Regions from separate parts of the Klebsiella scottii genome, predicted to be linked through region 1. Evidence: predicted binding sites of a transcription regulator. Region 1 holds the regulator's gene; the other holds the start of a gene.

Region 1 (4,100 bases):
TTCAGCTGGAAAAAGCGACCTTTATCGGCCACTCAATGGGCGGTAAAGCGGTGATGGCGCTGAGCGCCCTGGCCCCGGAACGCATCGACGGCCTGGTGGCTATTGATATCGCGCCGGTGGATTATCACGTCCGCCGCCATGACGAAATCTTTGCCGCCATTAACGCCGTGACCGCTGCCGGCGCCGCAACCCGTCAGCAGGCGGCGGCAATTATGCGCAAGCATCTGCAGGAAGAGGGAGTCATTCAGTTTCTGCTGAAATCCTTCGTTGACGGCCAGTGGCGTTTTAACGTGCCGGTCCTGTGGAATCAATATAGCCATATCGTCGGCTGGCAGCCGGTTCCCGCGTGGCCGCATCCGGCCCTGTTTATCCCAGGCGGCAACTCTCCCTACGTGACCGATGAATATCGCGACGCGCTGCTGGCTCAGTTCCCTCAGGCCCGCGCGCACGTGATTGCCGGCGCGGGCCATTGGGTCCATGCGGAGAAACCGGAAGCGGTATTGCGCGCAATTCGTCGATATCTCTCCTTTTTAGCGGCATAACTGGCTAAAAACTGCCCGACCGCGCCGCAGAATGCCTGCGGTCGTTGGCGCAGCGGTTCGCCTGATGTATTATGGCGCGCTATCTGTGTCGGCAATGGCCCGACAACTCGTTTCCCCGAAGTCACTCTGAATCATGGCAAAAGAACAAACGGACCGTACGACATTAGATTTGTTCGCAACCGAGCGTCGCCCGGGTAGACCAAAGACCAATCCGCTTTCGCGCGACGAGCAGCTGCGCATCAATAAACGCAACCAGCTTAAACGCGACAAAGTTCGCGGCTTAAGGCGCGTGGAGCTCAAGCTCAACGCTGAAGCGGTTGATGCGCTCAACGAGTTAGCTGATGCCCGTAATATGAACCGTAGCGATCTGATTGAAGAGATGTTGATGAACCAGCTGGCAGCCCTGCATAGCCAGGGTAAAGTCTGAGAAACCTCAAAAACAACACTTTCATGTAGCAGAGTGTGCAGTCGGGTGTGATTGCTGTTTCCGCGCCCTTCCCTGTTCTGCTATGATTGCCGTTATCTGCGGGCATTACGCCACTACCACATCATTAAGTTTCAAGAGGTTATTTTACTCATGGCAATCATCGGCATCTTTTTTGGCAGCGACACCGGCAACACCGAAAATATTGCAAAAATGATCCAAAAGCAGCTTGGTAAAGATGTTGCTGATGTTCACGACATTGCCAAAAGCAGCAAAGAAGACCTGCAAGGTCATGATATTCTGCTGCTGGGCATCCCAACCTGGTACTACGGTGAAGCGCAGTGTGACTGGGATGATTTCTTCCCGACGCTGGAAGAGGTCGATTTCAACGGTAAGCTGGTAGCCCTGTTTGGCTGCGGCGACCAGGAAGACTACGCTGAATACTTCTGTGACGCGCTGGGTACCATTCGCGACATCATCGAACCGCGCGGCGCAACCATCGTCGGCCACTGGCCGACTGCAGGCTACCATTTTGAAGCCTCTAAAGGTCTCGCCGATGACGACCATTTCGTCGGTCTGGCTATCGATGAAGACCGTCAGCCTGAGCTGACCAACGAGCGCGTAGAGAAGTGGGTTAAACAGATTTCTGAAGAACTGCATCTCGAAGAAATCAAAAACGCCTGATCGTTAAACGGCGCTACCTTCGGGTATCGCCGTATTGATAGGTAAAAGCAATAAAACTAATAGCTACAAGTTTTTAACTTTTAATCACATATCTGTACAATGTCCTCTGATTTAACGAGGAGACGTGACACAGTTTGTAGCGTGTGCCTCGTTTTTGACAGCATACAAGGCTCGATGCTTGCGGTTTTCATTTCATCATGGCAGTTCTATAATGAGACGCATTACATCGGGTGATTCTCTGTATTACTTCCGCTAATGGAAGTAGATCGTTTAGCAACAGGACAGATTCCGCATGACTGACAACAATACCGCATTGAAGAAGGCTGGCCTGAAAGTCACACTTCCACGATTAAAAATTTTGGAAGTGCTGCAGGGGCCGGATAACCATCACGTCAGCGCGGAAGATTTATACAAACGCCTGATCGACATGGGTGAAGAGATCGGTCTGGCTACCGTTTATCGCGTACTGAACCAGTTTGATGATGCCGGCATTGTTACCCGCCATAATTTTGAAGGCGGTAAATCCGTTTTCGAACTGACGCAGCAGCATCATCACGATCATCTGATTTGCCTCGATTGTGGCAAAGTGATCGAATTCAGCGATGACTCCATCGAAGCGCGTCAGCGTGAAATTGCCCACCGTCACGGTATCCGCCTGACCAACCACAGCCTGTACCTGTACGGCCACTGTGCAGAAGGCGATTGCCGCGAAGATGAACACGCGCACGACGCGGTGGAAAAATAGTTTCCCGCAGCGTAAGCAGCAAAAAGCCAACCCGCAGGTTGGCTTTTTTTATGCCCGCAAATACGGAGTACGAGGGAAATCAGGGCCGGGTATTGTTGCTGCGGATCTCTTTCCAGATCTGGTCGCAGCGGGCTTTCACCGCCTGATCGTTGCCGGTGCGGGTCGCCAGGATACACTGCTGATAATCCAGCACGCGCACGCTTTCCTGATTAGCGAACTGCTGATGCTGCTTATCCTCTTTAAGAACGTTCAGCACGCTCTGGCACGCCTGAACTTTATCCGGATTCCCTTCTGCCGTATTGATGCAGGCGCTGTAGGCATCCTTCAATTTAGTATCTTCTTTTGGCGCCGGTGACTGCGTACAGGCCACCAGACCCGATGCCATGATGGCGATGAGCAATAGCTTCTTCATAATCAACCTCACGGGCTGGCGGCAGGCTTACGCCCGCCGCTACGGCATCAGAAAATAGTGAACGGGGCAATAACCATAAACTTCACGTCGCGCTCATCCTGGAAGATGTTGCCGTAACCGCCGCTCCAGCTTGGAATATCGGAGTGGTTGTCGTACTGAGTGAAGTGGAGTTTGAACAGCGTTCCTTTCGCCCGGCCGTCCTGCACGGTATACATGGCATCGAGGCTGTAGGCCGACTCTTCCAGACGTTTGTCCGCGTTGTAGTACGCATCGGGCGTCGCCATTTTGCCTGGTTTCGCATCCCACGCGTAAACGTAAGACGCGCCAAACGCCCAGCCCGGCATATTCCAGTTTTTCATGTCGTACATGGCGCCGAAGAACACGGCTTTTTCGCCGTTGGCGTTGAAGTCTGAGCGGTTATCCCACCACACGTCCAGGCGACCGTTAGAGGATGCGTAGGTTGGAGTCATACGCTGCAGGAAGTAGCCCTGCTGACCTTCAGCCTTCACCCAGGTGCCTTCCAGACGCAGGTCCAGCACGTCGGCAACCTTGTAGCCAAAGGTTAGCGCCTGTAGCCAGGCGGTGCCGTCATAAATATCGTTCGCGCCGCCGTTGCTGACCTTATCGCGGGTACCGTAGAACTGATAGCTGGTGCTTAACGGAGCGCCGGCGACGTCAAATTTATAGCTGGCCTTAGCAAAATACTGGTCGATATAGCCTTGAGCCTGGCCAAACGCGGCTTCCAGCACGAGGTCATTTTTAAAATCATATTTGGCGCCCAGAGAGTGCAGATAATCGACTTTCGTCTTCTTATCGTTCTGATAGAACTCATCCATCTCAATGTGCCACGGCGCTTTGTATTCGTTCGTCCACATGTAGGAGAAACTCAGCGCGCCAGAGTCGCCGTAATCAAAGTTGGCTCCGGCTTCGGCACCTTGATAAGTGCCCGGCATAAAGCTCCAGTGCGGAGCCAGCAGCGTTTGCCCGGTTGGCTGAATATAGCCAGCGCGCGCCCACGCCGGGCCATACTTAAATTTTGCCGCCGCTTTATAGAGGCTAATCCCGCTCTTGTCGCCGGAGTAATCTTCGTCGTAGGCTTTATTTCTTGAGGAGAAGGCAATTTCGTTCGGGTGACCGCTTTCGCTGCTTTCCGCCATTTCAATTGCGGTAAAGGCAGCCACGTCAATACCAAACATATCGGCAGCATAGCCGGACTGGAAATCCAGGTTGGCGTTCCAGGTTGAATGCGAAAGGTTGGTTTTGTACTTATCGCCGTCGGTGACGTCTTTACGG
Region 2 (4,100 bases), 830 kb from region 1:
TTTCGCTAATAATATCAAGTAGGTATTTTTGTCTGGCGGTTTTGTGCACGGTCTTTAATCCTGCAAAATGCTGCAATAAATCGCATAATACAGCATTTTGCGGCAAAAGAAATCCCGCACCGGCGAAAGCGGGCGCAGCGTGACGGGGGGCGGGGCTTGTTAGTTAAGGGGAAGCGGTTATTTTCCCCTTAGCCCGATCGTCAGGTGCCGGAAAGCGGTGAAAACTCAGTTGAGCTTAATGCGGGCAACGCTGTCCGGGCCCTTGGTGGAATTATCCTCATTGAAATCCTGCTTGATGCTGACGTAAAGAGTGTCCTGATCAGGGGAGAGCAGCAGGCTGTTCGGATGGCTGGCGAACGACCACGCATTTTTCAGCGCATAGGTGGTGGCGTCCAGCTGGAGTACCTTCTTCGATTCGCGCTGGCTGATATAAACCTCATTGCGCTTCGCGCTGAACTTAATACCCAGCGCATCGCCGTCGATACGCTTAATGACCTTACCCGTACGTTCATCAAAGACCAGCGTCGTTTTGGCCTTGGAATCATCGGTAACAAACAGGCGGCCGGTGGCCGGATCTTCCGCCAGATTGAGGAACAGGTACTCTTTGCCGTCGCCCGGGGTCCAGCGCTGCTCAATTTTGTGGCTTGCCGGGTTAATCACCAGAATTTCCCCGCCGCCGTTTGCCGCATAAATGCGATCGGTGAGCGGGGAGTAGATCAGTCCCGTCACCCACTTCCCGGCATTATCAATCCGGCCCTTCAGGGTCATGGTTTTCGCATCTACGATGGAGATAAAACCCGGATCGGCTACGCGGCCAATAAACAGCTGGTTATTGTGGAACAGCACTTCACGGGCGCCGATAGGGTCGCCGTCCTTATCCTGACCGACGAACATCAGGCGCTGTAGCACCTTACCGCTTTGCGCATCCACTTTGGATACCCCGCCGTCCAGCGAGTTGGTGGTGTAGAACGCCTTGCCGTCATCCGCGACCGCCATGCCGAAGTTCTTCAAATCGGTATGGGTTTCAGCCTTAGTGGCCAGCGTGGCGGGATCCAGCCGGTAGATCATGCCGCCGTTAACCGCTTTAAATCCCTGGGCGCTGGCGACAACGAGCGCGCTTTGCGCCGGCAAATAGGCCATCTCGTACAAACCATCGCCCAGCGTACGTTGGCTTAATGACGCGGGCGCTTTGGCAGGCGGCGTCTCCTCGGCCGAAGCCTGCCACGCCGTTAGGGTTAACGCGGAGAGAAGCGCAGCGCACAGCGCTGATTTACGCGGGCCAAATAACGATTTCATTCTGAACCCCATCATTGGATAAATCACTCCCGCAGGGCAAAGCCGCAGCGGGAACGTAAAAAACAAGAATGAGAATCATAATCATTTATGCTGCGGGCGCAAATCATCCCGGCCTCAGGTGCGGCCCTGAGCGCCCGAACCGGCACGAGGATGGACGACGAAGCGGCTATTTTCGCGTTCGTTTCCGCACAGTCCTGCGGCAGATCCGGTTCGCGATGATGTCAGGTTGTTGATTTACAAAAAGTATACACTTGCTTACATTTAACTGACAAAATAGCCTGCGATAAATAAGGCAAATAATTATTATTCCCATTCTCATTTGTTGTTTTCTCGCGCCGTATGCCGCCTTCAATCTGCTGACAAAGAGCGATTTTTCAGCGCTGCGGTGAGCGAGATAACGTCACTCACAATAATAATTCCTGATGGGAAAATTTATGTTTTTCAACGACAGGGGCACAGGCGGTAGACCGCCTGCACAGAGTTTATCTAAACCATTTACCGTTTCACTGCTGGCGCTGGCGATCCAGGCCTTTGCTCACCCCGCGCAGGCGGCGGAGAAGGATGAAGGAACGGCGACCGGGACGCAGCAGGATATGGTGGTCTACGGCAGCGCGGGAAATGCGCCCGAGGAGCAGCAGGATTACGCGGCAAAAACCACCCGTGCGGGGACGAAGATGCTGCTGGCTCCCCGCGATGTGCCGCAGTCGGTTACGATTGTGACCCAGCAGCGCATGAAGGATCAAAATCTGCAGACCATCGACGATGTGCTGACCAACGCGACCGGCGTCTCCTCGCAGCAGATCGACAGCGAGCGTTCGTATTACTATTCGCGAGGGTTTGAAGTCACCAGCTTCGCCTACGACGATATTCCCACCTCGCTAGGCGATGCCTGGAACTACGGCGATGCGCAGGAAGATACCGCTATTTACGATCGCATCGAAGTGGTTCGCGGCGCGACCGGCCTGATGACCGGCGCGGGCGACCCCGGCGCCACGGTGAACATGGTGCGTAAAAAGGCGGACAGCAAAACCCTGACCGGGAACGTGAGCGCCAGCTACGGCAGCTGGAATAAGCAGCGCTACGTTGGCGACCTGTCGGCTCCGCTCAATGCCGACGGCAGCGTGCGTGGGCGAGTGATTGCCGGCTATCAGGATCAGGATAGCTGGCTGGACCGCTACCATAAGAGCAAAAAGTTTCTCTACGGCGTCGTGGATGCCGACCTGACGGATAGTACCCACCTGTCGCTGGGCTGGGACTATCAGAAGTCGAATACCGGCAATCCGACGTGGGGTGGTCTCCCCAGCCTGTATAGCGACGGTTCGCGGACCCACTACGACCGCAGCACCAACACCGCGGCGGACTGGACGCGCTACGCCATTGAATCCCGCAAGGTATTTGCCGGCCTGACGCAGGAGTGGGATAACGGCTGGTCATTCCGCTTCAACGGCACCCACGGCGAACAGACCCTGAACGACACGCTGCTGTATGTGATGGGGAATCCCGATGCCGATACCGGCGAAGGCGCCAGCGGCTGGGGAAGCAAGGATCGCGGCAAGCGAACCCTCGACTCCTTCGATGCCTATGCCAGCGGGCCGTTTGAGCTGCTGGGTCGCCAGCACCAGCTGATGGCCGGCGCCAGCTACAGCCGCCAGCATAACGCCAGCTTTAGCCAGGACGGGCCGATGGATAGCGAGCAGCTCGGGGTCTTTAATAACGGCTGGAACGGCAGCGTGGCGCAGCCGGAGTGGGGGGACTGGTACCTGAATGCGGATGATATCGTGCGGCAGAAATCGGCCTATACCGCCGCCCGGTTCTCGCTCGCCGACCCGCTATCGCTGATCGTCGGCGCGCGCTACACCCAGTACAGCGCCAACGGCAGCAGCGGCGATATGCGTAAATACAACGTGACGCCGTACGGCGGCGTGGTTTACGACATTACGGAGAGCCTGTCGGCATACGCCAGCTATACCTCAATTTTCTCCCCGCAGACCAAACGTTCGGCGGATGGCGGATGGCTGTCGCCGATAACCGGTAAGAACTATGAATCCGGGCTGAAGGCCGACTGGCTGGATAGCCGGCTGACGACCAGCTTCGCCATCTTCCGCATTGAGCAGGAGAATGCGCCCGAGGCGGTAAGCGGCGAGTTTGTGAACGGCTCCAGCGAGCAGGCCTACCGCGCGGCAAAAGGCGCGGTCAGCAAAGGGGCGGAGCTGGAGGTCAACGGCGCGGTCAGCGACAATATGCAGCTGACGTTCAGCGCCACGCGCTATGTCGCCACCGACAGCAGCGGTCGTTATAACAGCTTTGCGCCGCAAACGCAGCTTAAGCTCTTCACGCGCTATCGTATTCCGGCGCTGCCTGAGCTGACCGTAGGCGGCGGGGCCACCTGGCAGAATCGGGTCTACCAGGACGTCAGCGGGCCGGACGGTGAAACGCAGCGCCTGTATCAGGGCAGCTACCCGCTGGTGAGTCTGTTCTCGCAGTATCAGCTGACAAAACAGCTTACCGTGCAGGCCAATATCAATAACCTGTTCGATCGTGAATATTACTCCTATCTGGATGATTCTGCGGTGTACGGGGAGCCGCGCAGCGTCTCGGTGAGCATGAACTATACGTTTTAATTTCCCCCACCCGCAGGCTCCCGCGAGAGGGCCTGCGGGCAGGTAGGCCTGGTGCTGGGGCCTACCTGTGCATAGGTGCGGGCCTTATCGGCGCCAGGCGCGCTGGGGCAGCGGCTTTTGTCAGCGAATTCAGCACCCTGCTTGTTTTAGCTCTTGCTTAACGGAGGCGTCAGGCTAGACTAC

The links. The regulator Fur, encoded in region 1, represses iron uptake genes when iron is present. The targets are predictions, from matches to a motif close to ATAATAATGAGAACNACTATCAA.
Region 2: a site for Fur is predicted at 1,593-1,615, ahead of fhuE (ferric-rhodotorulic acid/ferric-coprogen receptor FhuE). Genes of this name have one in related genera too.

The regions. Positions count from the first base shown of each region.
Region 1 is NZ_JARXNI010000020.1:2,710,128-2,714,227, forward strand. Features, by position in the region: gene ybfF (esterase) at 1-542, shown strand, start outside; gene ybfE (LexA regulated protein) at 676-969, shown strand; gene fldA (flavodoxin FldA) at 1,120-1,650, shown strand; gene fur (ferric iron uptake transcriptional regulator) at 1,943-2,395, shown strand; gene QFI97_RS20425 (ChiQ/YbfN family lipoprotein) at 2,475-2,807, opposite strand; gene chiP (chitoporin ChiP) at 2,855-4,100, opposite strand, start outside.
Region 2 is NZ_JARXNI010000020.1:1,885,052-1,889,151, reverse strand. Features, by position in the region: gene QFI97_RS16515 (DeoR/GlpR family DNA-binding transcription regulator) at 1-49, opposite strand, end outside; gene QFI97_RS16510 (YncE family protein) at 226-1,296, opposite strand; gene fhuE (ferric-rhodotorulic acid/ferric-coprogen receptor FhuE) at 1,731-3,917, shown strand.